Regions from separate parts of the Marinobacter liaoningensis genome, predicted to be linked through region 4. Evidence: predicted binding sites of a transcription regulator. Region 4 holds the regulator's gene; each other region holds the start of a gene.
The links. Region 4 encodes FliA, which starts transcription of late flagellar genes. Its sites were predicted from a motif close to CTAAAGTTTNNNNNNNNNNNGCCGNTAA; they were not measured.
Positions count from the first base shown of each region.

Region 1: a site for FliA is predicted at 2,499-2,526, ahead of KZO34_RS15840 (flagellar protein MotY). Genes of this name have one in related genera too.
Region 2: a site for FliA is predicted at 2,160-2,187, ahead of KZO34_RS04840 (methyl-accepting chemotaxis protein). Genes of this name have one in related genera too.
Region 3: a site for FliA is predicted at 1,891-1,918, ahead of flgM (flagellar biosynthesis anti-sigma factor FlgM). Genes of this name have one in related genera too.

Region 1 covers NZ_JAHXKI010000003.1:582,276-586,551, reverse strand. The annotation lists gene KZO34_RS15850 (bifunctional acetate--CoA ligase family protein/GNAT family N-acetyltransferase) at 1-399, opposite strand, end outside; gene KZO34_RS15845 (histone deacetylase family protein) at 610-1,536, shown strand; gene KZO34_RS15840 (flagellar protein MotY) at 1,544-2,455, opposite strand; gene pyrC (dihydroorotase) at 2,620-3,651, shown strand; gene rnt (ribonuclease T) at 3,693-4,276, shown strand, end outside.
Region 2 covers NZ_JAHXKI010000002.1:559,548-563,823, forward strand. The annotation lists gene KZO34_RS04835 (DUF4870 family protein) at 1-337, opposite strand, end outside; gene KZO34_RS04840 (methyl-accepting chemotaxis protein) at 407-2,047, opposite strand; gene KZO34_RS04845 (PhoX family protein) at 2,271-4,276, opposite strand, start outside.
Region 3 covers NZ_JAHXKI010000004.1:227,625-231,900, reverse strand. The annotation lists gene KZO34_RS17025 (chemotaxis protein CheV) at 1-899, opposite strand, end outside; gene flgA (flagellar basal body P-ring formation chaperone FlgA) at 1,086-1,784, shown strand; gene flgM (flagellar biosynthesis anti-sigma factor FlgM) at 1,980-2,306, shown strand; gene KZO34_RS17010 (flagella synthesis protein FlgN) at 2,314-2,784, shown strand; gene KZO34_RS17005 (pilus assembly protein PilB) at 2,834-3,574, opposite strand; gene KZO34_RS17000 (peptidylprolyl isomerase) at 3,790-4,276, shown strand, end outside.
Region 4 covers NZ_JAHXKI010000002.1:256,146-260,421, forward strand. The annotation lists gene KZO34_RS03455 (chemotaxis protein CheA) at 1-1,006, opposite strand, end outside; gene KZO34_RS03460 (protein phosphatase CheZ) at 1,024-1,809, opposite strand; gene cheY (chemotaxis response regulator CheY) at 1,830-2,213, opposite strand; gene KZO34_RS03470 (RNA polymerase sigma factor FliA) at 2,376-3,119, opposite strand; gene KZO34_RS03475 (MinD/ParA family protein) at 3,150-3,962, opposite strand; gene flhF (flagellar biosynthesis protein FlhF) at 4,069-4,276, opposite strand, start outside.

The DNA.
Region 1 (4,276 bases), on a different contig from region 4:
GCCCAGTACCCGAATCCCGGTTTCCCGCGCCGCTTCACGCACCGAGTACATCAGCGGTTGCCCGGTTTTACTGTGAGTCCGGGACATGCCGCCGGTCATCACAATCGCGGTCCGGACGCCCGCCTCCCCAAGACGCTTGATGGTCTTGGCAACGGTATCAGGAGGCGTACAGACAATGGCGAGATCCGGCGAAAAGTCCATCTTCGATACTTTTCTGACGCAGGGAACCCCGTGCACATTGTCATAATCGTTCTGGTTAACCACCAACAGCTTGCCGGGGTAGCCGCCACCCATGAGGTTCCGCAGCACCATACCGCCGAGGCTGTTCGCCCGCTCAGACGCACCGATAACCACGATGGAGTCGGGATTAAACAGACTTTCCAGATACCGGGTACTCAAGCTGGCTCTCCTTGGACGCCGGCCTCATGGCCGTACAGGTGATAATGTAACTAAATCAGATGACTTATGAGTGTATACCTTATCTTAGGCGGAGATGAATTGATGTAAAACGACTATCGCGGCCATTACGACCAAAGAAACACGGCAGCCGGTATTGTTCCCTGATAACATTGGTGAAAATAAAAGCAGATTCAGGGCGTTCAGAGGCGTATGACCACGGCATTTTTTTCTCATGATGACTGCATGAAACACAACATGGGCCCGGAACATCCGGAGAGCCCTGAGCGAATCACGGCCATCCTCAGCCAAATCGCAGAAACCAGTCTCGAGCAAGACCTGGATTGGGTCCGACCGGAAGAGATTACCCGTGATCAGCTATTGACCGTTCACCCCGAAAAGTACTTGCACCAGCTCGACCTGATGCAACCCACCCGCGGCCGGGTGTTCACCGACCCCGATACCGCCATGATGCCAGATACCCTGCGCGCCGCCCGTCTTGCTGCCGGTGCGAATATCCAGGCGGTGGATATGGTCATGAGCAGCCAGGTCACCAACGCCTTTGTCTGCGCCCGGCCTCCGGGGCACCACGCCGAACGCAGTAAATCCATGGGATTCTGCTTCTACAACAACGTGGCTCTGGCGGCCATGCGCGCCCTCACCTTCCATCAACTGGACCGGGTCGCCATCATCGATTTTGATGTGCACCAGGGCAACGGCACGGTGGATATCGTCGGAGGGGATGAGCGCATTCTCATGTGCTCCAGCTTCCAGCATCCGTTCTATCCGCACTCGCACGTGCACCGGCAGGCGCCAAACATTATCAACGCCCCGATTGAAGCGGGCTGTGCCGCCATCGAGTACCGCAAGGCCGTCGAGTCGGCCTGGGTCAAAAAGCTGCAGGATTTCAAACCCCAGGTGATCATGATCTCCGCAGGGTTCGATGGCCACCGACTCGACCCCATGGCCGAACTGAATCTGGAAGTGGATGATTATCGCTGGTTAACGGAAATGATCGCCAGCGTGGCCAGTGACCACGCCAATGACCGGATCATTTCAACGCTGGAAGGCGGCTACAGCCTGAAAGCGCTAGGCGAGAGCGTGACCGCCCACCTTGAAGTACTGAACTCGGTCTACTAGACCGGCATCAGCCGGCGGAGTCGCCCCCATAACCGTTTGCCTGCTGGAATGCCGGGCGTTCGCCCTCGCGCTGTAACCGGACATTGGTGCGACGGTTATCGGAGGGCCGCCTTGATACCGGGTACTGGTCGCCGTGGGCCCGCACCGTAATCATATCGTCGGCAACACCTCGCGCCTTCAGATAATCCGCCACCACATTTGCCCGTTCCTCGGACAATGCCCGGTTGTCGATACGACTACCCAGGCGATCACTGTGCCCGTCCACGAAGATCCGCTCGACCGTTGAGTCCGCCAGCACGTAAGTCACCAGGTTATTGAGCAACTGGCGGTCGGCCTCCGACAGACTGGCGCTGCCACTGGCAAACGGGATGCGGGTGCGCCGCACCTGATCGTAGTTCACTGGCAACAGGTTGGCCGTGCAGGACCGATAGCTGCGGAACTGGTCGGCAAAATTCACATTGGACACCTGAACCCGCACCGGGCGACCATCAAACCACGACTCCCGGGTGACCGTCGGGCGCATGCCCTCAAGCAGACCCTGAACCAGCACCATGGCCTTGCGGGTTTCCAGCAGCACCGGCCGGTTTCCGTCCGACACCGTGACTTTGCCCAAAGGCCGGGGGGCAACGCCCGGGCGCCATGCAGGGGCCTCGACAACAAGATCACCACGGCCCGGCCTCATCAACGGCGATTCCGACTCGAGGAAAAACGTGAGCCTTTCACCCGCCCGGTGCCGGAACACGGCCTTGCCATACCCCGGAACTTCGTGCACCAGGGAGCATTCAAAAACCGACTCCGCCAAGTACCACTGGCTGTTCTCGATGCCGGCACCGTAGCTCGAGGCCTCTGACGGCCCTGCCAGACCCAGCGCCATTGCACTGATCAGGCCAAGAGAGAATGTTCGGAAGCTGGATGCCATAGCGGATGACCAACGGGTTCAACTGAAACAATGATTTCTCCGGTTATCGGCCCTGCCCCCACCTTCTTTAGGCCCGGATACAAAAACAAACACTCTCCCCTTCTGGTATAATTCGCAAAATTTTTCCGGGCCATGGCCCACCGATGGAACTGCGGAAACCTCCCATGACCGATCAGATCACTCTTACCCGTCCGGACGACTGGCACCTGCACGTTCGCGACGGCGATGTCCTCAAGGATGTCGTCCCGGCCACCGCCGCGTGCTTCGGGCGCGCGATCATCATGCCCAACCTGGTTCCGCCAGTAACCACCACCGCGGATGCATTAGCCTACCGGGAGCGCATCCTGGACGCCGCCAACGGCACCGATTTCCAGCCCCTGATGACGCTTTACCTGACCGAGAGCACAACCGCAGAGACGATTCGCGATGCCAGGGCAGCCGGCGTAGTCGCCGCCAAACTCTACCCGGCCGGTGCCACTACCAACTCTGCATCCGGTGTCAAAGACATCCGCAATATCTACCCGGTGCTGGAAGCCATGGCTGAGTGCGGCATGTTGCTGCTTGTGCACGGCGAGGTAACCGACGCCGACATCGACATTTTCGATCGCGAGAAAGTGTTCCTCGAACGGGTGCTGGCTCCCACCATGGAAGCCTTCCCCAATCTGAAGGTGGTCCTGGAGCATATTACGACGGCTGATTCGGCGGAATTTGTCCAGCAGCACACCGGCAATAATCTGGGCGCCACGCTGACCCCCCAGCACCTGATGTATAACCGTAACCATATGCTGGTTGGCGGCATTCGTCCGCACCTGTACTGCCTCCCGATTCTCAAGCGTAACCGCCACCAGCAGGCCCTGCGTGACGCCATCGCAAGTGGCAACCCACGCTTTTTCCTGGGCACCGATTCCGCACCCCATGCCAGGGACCGCAAGGAAACTGCCTGCGGCTGTGCCGGATGCTATTCCGCCTATGGGGCCATTGGCCTGTACGCAGAGATCTTCGAGGAACTGGGCATTCTGGACAAACTGGAAGCGTTCGCCAGTTTTAATGGCGCGGATTTCTACGGACTGCCGAGAAACACCGACACCATCACCCTGGTCCGGGAGCCCTGGGCCATGCCGGAGCAGCTTCCCCTGGCAGACGGCAATATCGTGCCACTGAAAGCGGGTGAAACCGTTAACTGGCGCCTGGCGTAAACACCCTGACCTTTCATAACACGGCCATGATCGGAGTTTGAGTGACTGACGAAAACAAAGAACCGCATCCCATGTCCCGCCGCTTCCGCGGTTTTCTACCCGTCGTCGTTGACGTCGAAACCGCCGGCTTCAACCCGGAGCGGGATGCCTTGCTGGAAGTGGCCGCGGTGCTGCTGACCATGGACGAAAATGGCTACCTTCTGCGCGGGGAAACGCACTTGCAGCAGATTGATCCATTTGAAGGCGCCAACCTTGAGCAGTCGGCCCTGGATTTCACCGGCATTGACCCCTGGAATCCGGAGCGGGAAGCGGTCCCCGAGCGCGAAGGCCTGAGTGAGATCTTTACCCCCATTCGCAAGGCGGTCAAAGCCTTCGACTGCAAACGCGCGGTACTGGTGGGCCACAACGCCACGTTCGACCACAACTTCGTGTTTGCCGCGGCCATGCGAGCCGATATCAAGCGCAATCCGTTTCATCCTTTTTCCACGTTCGACACCGCCACCCTGGCGGGTCTGGCCTACGGCCACACCGTGCTGGCCCAGGCCTGCAAACTGGCCGGCATTCCGTTCAGTAACAAGGAGGCCCATTCCGCCGCCTATGATGCGGAGAAAACGGCGGATCTGTT
Region 2 (4,276 bases), 300 kb from region 4:
CGAGCGCCCCTTTGACAATCCGGTAGATGATCCAGATCGAGATGCCGAGCAGGATGAACCAGCCGATGATCAGCGGGGCGGTCACGATACCGATCACCGTCCACAACAGACCGATCCAGAAGGTACGAATCTGCCATTGAAAGTGACGCTCAATCCAGGTGTTGCGGACATCCTCCATCTTGACGTAATTGATGATCACGCCCACCAGGCCAGTGATGCCGCCAACGAAAAAGGACAGAGCCTGAAGTATGTAAACCACCACGGCCAGGTTGCGGGCCGGGTCGGAGCGACGGGCAATGGGGTCGGAATCGGCAGGGATATGTTCCTGTTCGGCCAAAACATGTTCTCCTTCAGAGCATCTTACCGAAGTCTACCACAGCCGAAGGCACCGGAACTCACTGACGGATCAGTGGTTATCCGGACGGTACCCCAGGCGGAATCCGCCCCAGTGCTTTCCGTTCACATAGATGGGCACGGACAGGTCGTGCATGATTTCCCCGGTGTCCCGCCGATAGGTCTGCAGCAACATATCCTGAGTATGACTGCCGCAGCGAATGCCGGTCCGGTCGTTGAACAACCGCTTGCTCCGACTCTTTACCAGGTCCACCTTGGGATCGCCGGTTGGCGCATGGGCAAAGTCGCGGTTATGGGTGGGTACATAACCATCCGGTGCCGCACAGATGGCAAACACCAGCGCTTCGTGGGCGTTCTTGACCGCCTCCTGCGTAGTCGGCAGGACCTGATCGGTGAACCGGTCAAAGCTGCTGGCATATTTGGGAGGCTGGGTATCGGGAATCGCTTCTCGCTTCTTGTCGAATAAGGCCTGTTGCGACAATTTCCCGTCCCGGATCGCCTGTTCGAACAGCTGTCCGATTTTCGCGGCGCCATTCTTGGCCTGATCGTAAAAGAATCGGTGGTAACTGGCATCACTGTTCAGGGCAAAGGCAGCGTTGGCTTTCTCGGCCACCTCCATCAGGGTCGCGGCCTGCTCGGCGAGGGACGCGACACTGGAATCGCTCTCCTCTATCTGGTCCCTGACGGTCTCAATACCCGAGAACATCTGCTCCAGACTCTGCTCATTGTTCTGATCAATCTCGGCAATCCTTGCCACCTGCTGCTGCACCCGATCGGACTGGTCACGGATCTGGTCCAGGCGCTCGCCAACGCTTTCCACCGACGTCAGCCCCTCTTCGACACTGCGGGCAAGGTCTTCAATGCGGGTAACAACCAGGTTCGTGCCTGACCGAATTTCCTGAAGGGTTTCCGCGACTTCGCCGGTGGCCTGGGCGGTTCTGGCCGCCAGCTGCCGAACTTCATCTGCAACCACGGCAAACCCCCTGCCCTGTTCTCCGGCACGTGCTGCCTCAATGGCGGCATTGAGTGCTAACAGGTTGGTCTGCTCGGCGATGCCCTGAATGGTTGTCGTAACGCCCTGGATCTTGTTGGATTTCTCGTTCAGCTCCTGGATCAGCTTCAGGTTCTCTCCGGATTGCTGATGCACCAGTCGTACACTGTCGATGGCATCGACCAGGGCCTGCCGCCCCTCGGCACTGGTCACACTGGCCTGGTGCGCCATGGTCGCTGCCTCCGTGGCCTGAGCCGAGGATTCGCGCACGGTTTCCGTGATCTGGCCGGCGTAATCCGCCATCTGGGCGGTCTCCTGTACCTGTCGATCCAGACGCAGCTTCAACTGGTCGGCAGCAAAGGACACCTGGGCCGCAGAGATCGCGTTCTGGTCGGCACTGCCCGCCAGGGTCTCTACCAGGGCACGGCCGGCCCCGGCATCCGCAAGCAGCTCACCACACAGGGTCCTCAACGGGTGGTCCTCGGGCAAGGAGCCGTCGTTCAGTCCCTTTATACTTCGCTCGATGGGCTCGAGCACTCGAACGATGAAGTAACCGCCGGCGAGCACAAGCCCGCTGACCACCCCAATGAACACAGACGCGGGTTCCAGGCCTAACACCGGCGCCACCAATCCACCGGCAACCGACGCCACAACCGCAATTGCCACCCCCCAGAGGACCGCTGTCCGTTCGAGTACTGCCATAACAACCTCGAGATTTTTATTGTTCGTGTAATCATTCTGCGCCCAAACGCCATTATGGAGAGTAATGAATTGACGGGAGCTAATAACTCATACTTTAGTTGATTCTTACCTTATAACGGCGGGACTGGCGATTTCTTGAACAAAAAAACCGCAGCGCCTACCGATTCCCTGACAGAATCGGCTGGCCCTGCGGCTGCCGTTGTTGCTGTGGGCTTTCCGGTGTTTAAGCGCCGATAACCCCACCGTCGTCGCGCGTCACAATGACCGTGGCATCCCGGGGATGATCGCCCTCCGTTCCAAAGGGCCAGTCAGCCGCCGGATGCTGTATGTTGACGAACATGGTCTTTACATCCGGCGTGGTCACCACGCCGGTGACCTCACAACCCTGTGGACCCACGAAGAAGCGCTTGATCTCACGGGTCACCGGGTTGGCCGCCAGCATCATATTGTTCTGGTACGGCGCATCGTCGGAGCCATCGGTCTGGATCCACAGCCGACCGTTGTAGTCGAACCAGAGACCATCCGGGCTGTTGAAGATGTTGTCGTCGGTCAGCGACACCACGGTGTTGCCGTCGACAACCGTTTCGGTGCCCTGCTCACCGGCAAAGACAAAGATGTCCCAGTCGAACGCAACGGCCGAGTGGTCATCGTTCTCTTCCGTCCACCGGATGATATGACCGGTGCGATTCTCGGCAATCGGGTTGGCCGCGTTGGTCTGCGCTTCCGTGCGCTCGGAGTTGTTGGTCAGGGTAAAGTAGACTTCGCCGGAGTTCGGATCGACAGCGCCCCACTCCGGGCGGTCCATCGGTGTGGCACCGGCGATGTCCGCTGCCAGACGGGTATTGAGCAGCACATCGGCCTGGCTGGCAAAACCGTCGAAGGCGATATCACCGACCGTTGTGCCTTCGGCAGCTGTTACCTTGGCGGCAAAGTCGGCATCCTCAAGCGACAACGGCAACCAGTCGCCGGAACCATCCTCGTTGAAGCGGGCCACATACAGGGTGCCTTCATCCAGTAGGTAGCCGCCGGCAGTGGCTGCCGAATAGGGCTTGGAGGACACGAACTTGTAGATGTATTCGAAGCGCGAGTCGTCGCCCGAGTAACACACGACCGGCTGACCCTCCCTGACCGGAGCGAAAATAACCCCCTCGTGGCCAAAGCGGCCCAGCGCGGTGCGCTTCTGGGGCTTGCTTTCCGGTGTGAAGGGATCGATTTCCACCATGTAGCCGTAGGTGTTGGCTTCGTTGCGATAGTCTTCGTCAGCGGTACCGACGCCCGGAGTTACATCAAAACGCACATAGGCGTCCGCGGCATTGTCCGCCAGCTCCCAGTCGTAGCGGCTGGAACTGCCCACACCATGGCGGGTCTGTTCACGAGGTTGGGTACCAGCGCTGTTGGCAAAGTAACCGTGCCAGTTCTCTTCCGCAGTCAGGTAAGTGCCCCAGGGCGTCGGGCCCATGGAACAGTTGTTCAGGGTGCCACGGGTCCTGGTGGCGTCCGGGCTGAACTTGGTGATCAGCTTCTCATAGCCGCGCACCGGACCGCGGATATCCATCTCGGTGCCGCCGGTAATCCGGCGGTTGAACGGGCTGCCAAACACCACATCCCAGGTACCTTCGCTGTCCTGCTTGATATGCACAACGGAAACCCCGTGGGCGGCGACTTCCTTGCGAACCTCGCCCTCGGGACGCACACCGTCGTTGGTGTCAGCGTCGGTCGGGCCATCCGGATGCAGGGCGCTTTGATTGATGTACTCGTGGTTCATCACCAGCAGGCCCTCGGTGGAACTATTGCCGCCGGCTTTCTGGTCGATCGGGAAGAAATGCATGCCATCGTGGTGCATACCGACCTGCTGTTCCTGATCCTCACCGCTGTTGGAGGCATCGGCCTGGAATGCCGGGTAGGAACCGGTGATCGGCGTGCCCCAGGGCAGGAAGGGCTGAGCGGAATAACCTTCAGGAACAACCGCCTGATTGGCGGTTGATACCGGAATGGCCTTGAACCCCAATTCCGTGGCCGCGCCGCTGTTGCCGCCATTATCAGTGTTGGTATTCGTGTTGCTGCCGCTGTTGTCACCGTCGCTGGCACAAGCGGCCAGGCCCACGCCCATGATGCTTGCCAGCGCGGCGCCAACGGTGCCTTTCATCACCGAACGGCGTTGCATCCGGGCCGCGAGGACCTCATGAAACGGGTGATTGCCGGCGTGATTGACTACCGGTTCGTAGTTCG
Region 3 (4,276 bases), on a different contig from region 4:
TCGGCCAACTCATCCGGACTGAACTTTGCCATGAAATCGTCTGCACCGACCTTCTGAACCATCGCCCGGTTAAACACACCGCTCAGCGAGGTATGTAGCATGATGAACAGGTCCCGGAGTGCAGGGTCGTTCTTGCATCGGGATACCAGCGTATACCCGTCCATCTCTGGCATTTCGACATCTGAAATCACCAGTGCCAGATGGTCGCGCGCTTTTGAGCCATCTTCCGTGACCTGTTTCAGATACTCAAGTGCCTGTTTGCCATCGTTCTTGGCCACAACACTCATTCCGATCGCGGTCAGGCATCGCTCGATCTGCCGGCGGGCTACGGCGGAATCATCCACGATAAGTACCGGGAGCAGCCCAGGGGTTCGCTCTGCGCTCTTGCTCAGCAACGCGTCAGTGACATCTTCCCTCAGAGGAGAAACTTCTGCAAGAATCTTCTCTACGTCAATGATTTCAACCAGTTTATCTTCTATTTTGGTGACGGCGGTCAGATAGACATCCTTGCCCGCCCCCTTGGGCGGCGGAAGGATGTCTTCCCAGTTCATGTTCATAATCCGGTCCACGCCGGTTACCAGGAATCCCTGGGTTTTCCGGTTGTACTCGGTAATGATCACAAAGCTTGTCGACAGGCTCTCCTGTGGGATGCCGGGAAGGCCAATGGCCATACTCAGGTCGATTATCGGGATGGTTTCTCCCCGGATATGAGCCACCCCTCGCACAACCGTCCGGCTATTGGGAATGGAGGACAGCTTCGGGCACTGGAGGACCTCTTTCACCTTGAACACGTTGATGCCATAGATTTGCCGACCACGCAGACGAAAAAGCAGCAGCTCTAGACGGTTCTGCCCCACCAGTTGGGTTCGCTGGTTTACACTATCCAATACCCCTGCCATCTTCTTTCTCCCGGCTCACCGGACTACGACCGGCATGCATTTTGCTGTTGTTCTCGTACACAAGGAGACGACAAATTCTTGTCGCAACTTCTGAAACCAGCTTGTTTAACGGCTGCCCACCCCGAACCCTTAGCTATTTTCGGGCAGTTTGGACAGTTATTGACAGCATAGGACAAAGTGACACGTATGCGCATCACCATTTTCGCCCTCCTCCTGCTCCTGGCAGGCATCAGTGAGGCCGGCGCAAAAACAACGGCAGAACAGATCGAGGAGGCCGCTACCCGGTTCCTTGAGCGGTTCACGGCGCAGCAAGCTGATGAAGGCTACGAAGTAAGCTTTGACGCCGGCACTGTTGATAGTCGCCTGTCGCTGGCTAGCTGCGAGGCGCCTCTGGCCGTCGAGTTTACCGGTGATCCCTGGAAGAGCACCCACCCCTCCCTTCAGGTTGCCTGCGAGGGCAGCAGGCCCTGGCGCATGTTTGTCACTGCTTCCGTCTCCATTCATGGCCCGGCATTGACTGCATCCCGTCCCCTGGCAAGGGGGGAACGGGTCACCGCTGATATGGTCACAACACAGTCGGTGGTTGTTAACGCCAGCCGCCGCGGCGTGATGCGCAGCCCCGATGACGTGACCGGCATGGAGGTGCGCCGACCGGTCAATACTGGCTCAGTAATAACGCCCGACCTGCTTGCTGCGCCGGACGCCGTGGAGCGAGGAGACCATGTTATGATTACGGCGAGAAGTGGCGGGTTCTCGGTAACGTCCAGAGGCAAAGCCCTGGCCAATGCATCCGTCGGAGATCAGGTCCTGGTGGAAAACCTGGCCTCTGAACGTACCATCAGGGCCAATGTCGTTGCCCCGGGTCGAGTCGAGATCCCGATGTAAGGTAGTTGAAAGGCAAACCTCTGCCGAGCGGCAATTGTCTGCCGCCGGATTTACGGTAGCCACTGCCCCAAGTGAACAAGAAGTAATGAAATTCTGAAAAATTTCGTTAAAGAACGGTTGGCGACGGCCGTTACATAGATACACACTCGAGTAAGTCATGCCCCGGCGTGACATCACAGGCAAGCAGGTAACGATATGTCAGTTGACTTCAATGGAATTGGCCCAGGCCAGGTCAACACTCAGAGAACCACGGCCGATAAATCCTCCGGTAGCCAGGACACTCAGCCAGCTACCAACGAACAGGCGAAACCCCAGTCTCAGGGAACTCGCGGTGACAACGTCAGCCTCAGTAACCAGGCGAAGAACCTGAAGCAACTGGAACAAAAGCTCGGCGATTACCCCGAGATGGATGATGACCGTATCGCTGAAATCCGTTCAGCCCTGGAGAACGGCACATACAAAATCGATGCAGAGAAACTGGCCCAAAAAATGCTTGAGATGGATGAAAGCATTTTCGGGTGATTAAACCATGGCCGCTATCGATGATCTGAAAAACCTACTCTTGCAGGATATTCAGCAACTGCAGGAACTGGCAGAACTTCTGCAGAAAGAAAAAGCCTGCCTGTCCTCTTCTGACGTACGAGCCCTTCAGGGCCTGACCTCTGACAAGAACCAGCTTCTGGAGGAGGTTCGGGGGCGCGCCCGGCAGAAGATCCATTGCTTGGTGGCAATGGGCTATAAGCCGAATGTTGGCGAACCCTCCCACTTCATACGCAGTGCCGGCCTGACTGAGCTGTATGAACTCTGGAAGCAGGCCGATGCCAGAATGCGCGAGTGTCAGTCCCTTAACCAGCATAACGGTCGGGTAGTAACGCATCTGCAGAAACGACTCTCACGCCTTACCGACATCTTCCGCGGTGCGACAGGCCAGCAGAAGCTTTACGGTCAAAAAGGTGAGCATACGACGGTCTCAAACCGCACCATTCTTGCCAGTGCGTAACACTTGACGCTGTGACTAACGTAAAACGCCCGGATTGCCGGGCGTTTTTTTATCGGGTGTAGATGGTCATCCGCGAATCCGGATCAAAGCGGATGTCATGGATACTCACATTACCCATTGACGGCCCACGACTGCCACTGACCCGGATGTTATCCATCCGTATCTCCTCGATACGCTCCGGGAATGCCAGCGTCAGCGCACCGTCTGCTTGTACCACGTGCCGGGGTTCTCCATCCCGATAGTGCACTCCCGAAATGGTCAACTTCGAATCCAGGAAATTCAGGACGGGTACAAAAATATGGGCGGTCAGCTTCAGCCCTTCCATGGCATCTGCGTGAACGGTGCCGCCACCCTCGGACGAGGAATCGACCATCTTTGAGACCTTTTCGATTCGATCCAGCAATGACGGATCACCCTGCCCAAGGATCTGGGCCAGCTCCGAGTCCGCCATCGGTGTCATGGCACTGCGGTCATATAACTCCCCTACCTCCGCGGAACTCTGTGCCGCGCTGGCGTTGCTACTGGCTGCAAAACTCACCAACGGCTGAAATGGCAGCGTGACTACGGTAACCAGTGCTGCAGCATTTCGGTAGCGCGACTGATGTTTCAGGACCCGGTGCAGTTCCCGTTCGGTAATCCAGCCCGACTGAATGAACACTTCGCCCAGTCGCTGACCGGTTTCCCGCTGTAAACGAAGGCCGTCTTCAAGTTGTTCCTCGGACAGATAACCCCGACTGATCAACAGCCGTCCAAGCCTCGACTTCTCTTCAAATCCCTGACGGATTCTCACTCGTTTCTCCTTTCCCATAGTGAAAACCGTACAACTCGGCCCGGTATGGAATGATGATGTGTCCGGCTCCCACTGAGCGTAGTCCATCCGTTCGAAACGACGCCCGGGCGATCACCGAAAAACCACTGCATTCTGCTAAGATCGTGCACCAGACGCAGCTACCATGAATTATTGCAGGAAACGCCTCTGCAACTAACCAGAAGAGAATCAATCAAATGCCAAATTCCGTAAAACCGTCCCGGACTGTGATCCCTGCCCTGATTCTGTCGTTCATTGCACTGCTACCTCTCCAGACTCACGGTGAAAGCACAGTTGAGGAAACCAGCGAACCGCTGCCAAAAGTAAAGGTTGTGACCAACAAGGGACCGTTCGTTCTGCAGTTACGTCCGGACGTTGCGCCAGAAACGGTCGATAATTTTCTCGATTACGCCCGAAACGGATTCTACGAAAACACGGTTTTTCACCGTGTTATTCCTGGCTTCATGATTCAGGGCGGTGGTTTTACTCAGGAACTGTCCCGCAAATCCACTCGCGATCCCATAGCGAACGAGGCCAGTCCAACCCTCAAAAACCTCCGTGGGACCATTTCAATGGCCCGGACGAGCGCACCTGACAGCGCCACCTCGCAGTTTTTCATCAATCTGGTCGATAATGACTTTCTTAACGCGGGCGTTCGTGGCGCCGGCTATGCGGTATTCGGCA
Region 4 (4,276 bases):
TCATGATGTCGTCCAGGCGTTTGGTATCAACCCGCACCGTGGTTTCTGCGGTCGGTGCCGGGTCCCTCGCCGGGGCAGCGGGCGCCGGGGCTTTGGCGGCAGATCCGGCATTGTCGGCCGGCTCGGGAGTTTCTGCCTTTTTCGGCTTGGGGGTCGACGACTCCGGCGTCGCTGCGGCTGACGATTCTGTTTTGGGCGCCTTGCCCCCGTCGTTAGCGGTTGGACCACCGCCCTTACCATGCAGCTCGTCCAACAGCTTTTCGAATTCGTCGTCGGTGATCAGTTCATCACCCTTACCCGTTGACGCCTCCTTATCCTGACGGGCACCGGTCTCGGGCTCGTCGGATTCCGGGGCGCCGGCAAACTGGCCTTTGCCATGGAGCTGGTCCAGCAAAGCCTCGAACTCGTCGTCGGTGATTTCGTCATCACCGGATTCGCCAGCAGGCGCCCCGGCAGAGTCATGAGAACCGGGCGCCTGGTTGTCGGCAGAATCGCTGCCGTCGTGAAGAGCATCAAGCAGCTGCTCAAATTCGTCATCGGTGATATCACCGCCGTCGTCCGCCCCCGGCTGCCGGGTCTCTTCGGCAGGCTCCTGTGAACCTCTTCCGGTGTCACTTTCCGGTTCGGCAAAGGCATCGAGGGCGGCAATCAGTTCATCCGGAGCCGGTGTCAGCTCTTCATGATTCCTGACCTGCTCGAACATGGCGTTAACGTGATCAAGCGCCTCGAGCACCACGTCCATGAGCTCCGAGTCCACACGGCGCTTGTGATTGCGCAGAATGTCGAACACGTTCTCTGCGGAGTGGCAACAATTGACCAGGGCATCGAGCTGGAGGAAGCCCGCACCACCCTTGACGGTGTGAAAACCACGGAAAATGGCGTTCAACAGATCACTGTCGTCCGGGTGCTGCTCGAGATCGACCAGTTGCTCCGACAGTTTTTCGAGAATTTCGCCAGCTTCCACGAGGAAGTCCTGGAGAATCTCGTCATCAGCATCAAACGCCATGCGAACCCCTTATCAATTCAGAAACCGAGACTGGACAGCAGATCATCGACATCGTCCTGTCCCGATACTACATCTTCACGCTCTTCAGCCTTGATCTGAGGCCCTACGCCCTGCTCCGCCGAAACCTGAGTCTCGTCAATCTGGTGCACGGTGCCGGTGATCTGATCCACATGGCTCGCCATCACCACAAGGCTGAGCATCTGTTCTTCCACTTCCTTCACCAGGGTCGTGACCTTCTGGATCACCTGCCCGGTCAGATCCTGAAAATCCTGGGCCAACAGAATTTCCGAAAGATTGTTGTACATGGTGTCGGCGTCGGTGGTCAGGCCGGCAAAGAACCGGTCGATGCGCCCGTAGAGCTCACGGAACTCGGCGGGCTGCATTTCCCGCCGGCGTAACCGTTGCCATTCATCCCGCAGTGCCGAGGCCTCATCGCGAACGGAGTGGGCAACAGGCATGGTCTCTTCCACCAGGTCCATGGTGCGGTTGGCCGCCTGACTGGTCATCTGGACCACGTACTCAAGGCGGTCGGAGGCATCAGTCATCTTCGACAGCGCTTCCTGCTGCTCGACGCTGCGTGGATCCACCTGAAAATTCCGGATTGCTTCGTGCAGGCTACGGGTCAGCCGACCAACCTCGCGGTAGAGACTTTGATCCCTGACCTCGCTGAGTTCATTGATCACGGTCATCGCCTGAGCAAAATCTCCGGCCTTTACGCTTTCGGCCAGCTCTGCGCTCTGACGCTGGAGCTGCTCAGTCACCTCCGGATCGAGGCTCCGATGGTTCTTGTTGCTATCGCTCATGAGAGCCATCCGACCTCTGATTACTGAATGCGTTCGAAGATTTTCTCAATCTTTTCCTTCAGGACCGCTGCCGTGAACGGCTTGACCACATAGCCATTCACACCTGCCTGGGCCGCCGCCACGATCTGATCCCGTTTGGCTTCGGCTGTCACCATCAGCACCGGCAGCGTCTTCAGATCTTCATCGGCGCGCACGGCTTTCAGCAGATCAAACCCGGACATCCCCGGCATGTTCCAATCCGTCACCAGAAAATCGTACTTGCCGCTTTTCAGCATCGGCAGCGCGGTGTTGCCATCATCTGCCTCGTCGGTGTTGCTGAAACCCAGATCACGCAGCAGGTTCTTGATGATCCGTCGCATTGTGGAAAAGTCGTCCACAATCAGGATTTTCATGTTCTTGTCCAATGGGACCTCCAGTTAGTAACACCCGGAATTCGTTTGACCTATGAGCTCGACATCTAGCAGGCCGCTGTTTTAAGCACTTATTGTCTGATCTTTGGTGCCCAAGTAAAGCGCCGGTTACCAAAAGCTACAGAGCGCTATGAACCAGACACACGGAGTAGGCGTCTAGTCGTCCGCTTCACGACGCCAGCCCGCAAGGCGACCACGCAACCTGAGCGCGGCCTGGCTGTGAATCTGGCTGACCCGGCTTTCACTGACGCCCAGAACGGCGCCGATTTCCTTCAGGTTCAGCTCTTCCTGGTAGTACAGGCTGAGCACCAGTTTTTCCCGCTCCGGCAACTCTTCGATGGCCTCGGCCAGATTGCGACGGAAGGCATCGGACGCCAGACCATCCAGCGGATTATCGCTGCTCTCTGCTTCTTCTATCGGCAGCTCGCCGGATTCATTGAGCTCATCCAGACTAAAAAGTCGCCCGCTGTTGGCGTCTGCAAGCGAGGCATGGTATTCGGAAAGCTCCATACCCAGTTCTTCGGCGACTTCGAGGTCCTGGGCTTCACGACCGAGACGGTCTTCAACGGCCTTGATGGCCTGGGAAATCCGGCGGGCATTTCGATGGACTGAACGGGGGACCCAGTCGCCCTTGCGGATCTCATCCACCATGGCGCCTCGGATACGGATGCCGGCATAGGTTTCAAACGTCGCACCTTTGGTCGAGCTGTAGCGTTGGGCCGACTCAAGCAGACCGATCATGCCCGCCTGCATCAGGTCGTCCAGCTGCACCGAGGCGGGGAGCCTGGCCATCAGATGAAGGGCAATTTTCTTGACCAGCGGAGCGTGCTCCTCAATGAGTCGAGAAGGACCTTTCGCGTCAGACTGCTGATAGATTCCCAGATGTTTCGCCAATGTCATGTATCCGGTGTTGATTTGACTGGATCAGAATCAGACTTCGACGAGCCGCTCCACAAAGAACTCGAGGTGTCCCCGGGGCGAGGATGGCAACGGCCAGTTGTCGACCTTGTCCGCCAGTGCCTTGATCGCAAGAGACGCCTTGGCGCGGGGGTAGGCGTCCAGCACCGCCCGCTGTCGCTGTACCGATTTCTTGACGGCTTCGTCGTACGGCACCATACCCACATACTGCAGAGCCACATCAAGGAACCGTTCGGTCACCCGGGTCAGTTTATCGAAAAGGTGGCGGCCTTCCTGCTCATTTCGCACCTGGTTTGCCAGAATACGAAAGCGGTTGGTGCCGTATTCGCGATTCATCAGCTTGATCAGGGCGTAGGCATCGGTGATGGAGGTGGGCTCATCACAGACAACGAACAGCAGTTCCTGGGAGGCCCGAAGAAAACTGACCACGGATTCGGAAATGCCCGCGGCGGTATCGACAATCAGTACGTCAATCTGATCACCCAGTTCACTGAAGGCATTGATCAGTCCGGCGTGCTCCATCGGGCTCAAATGAGTCATTCGCTGGGTGCCGGAGGAGGCCGGCACAATCTTGATGCCGCCGGGTCCGTTGACCAGTATGTCCTTGAGTTCGCACTCACCGGACAGCACGTCTGAGATGTTTCGGCTGGCCGTAATTCCGAGCAGCACATCAATGTTGGCGAGGCCCAGATCGGCGTCCAGAATCACAACCCGGCGACCTTTCTGTGCCAGGGCGATTCCGAGGTTGACCGACACGTTACTCTTGCCGACTCCACCCTTGCCGCCGGAAACCGCAATCACCTGTACCGGATTTGCTCTGCTCATGTTGATTCTTGTCTCTCGCCAGTTGTACTGAAGGCTCGTCTTGTTATTGAACGGCGCCAGCTCCGCGCGCCGGATGCCCTGGGATCCGGTTAAGGCATGTTTGCGCTCAGGCCCCTTCGGCAACCGACTGCTGTTGCTGAAGGCGTTTCAGCCGCTCCACCGCCAGCCGCACCAGAGGAATGGCTTCCGCGTGATGCAGATCCTCGGGGATTTTCTGCCCGTCCGTGTAATAAGCCACCGGCAACCCGGTTTCCATCACGAACCCCAGAGATTCCCCGAGTGTCAGGGCTTCGTCAATCTTTGTCATCACGCAG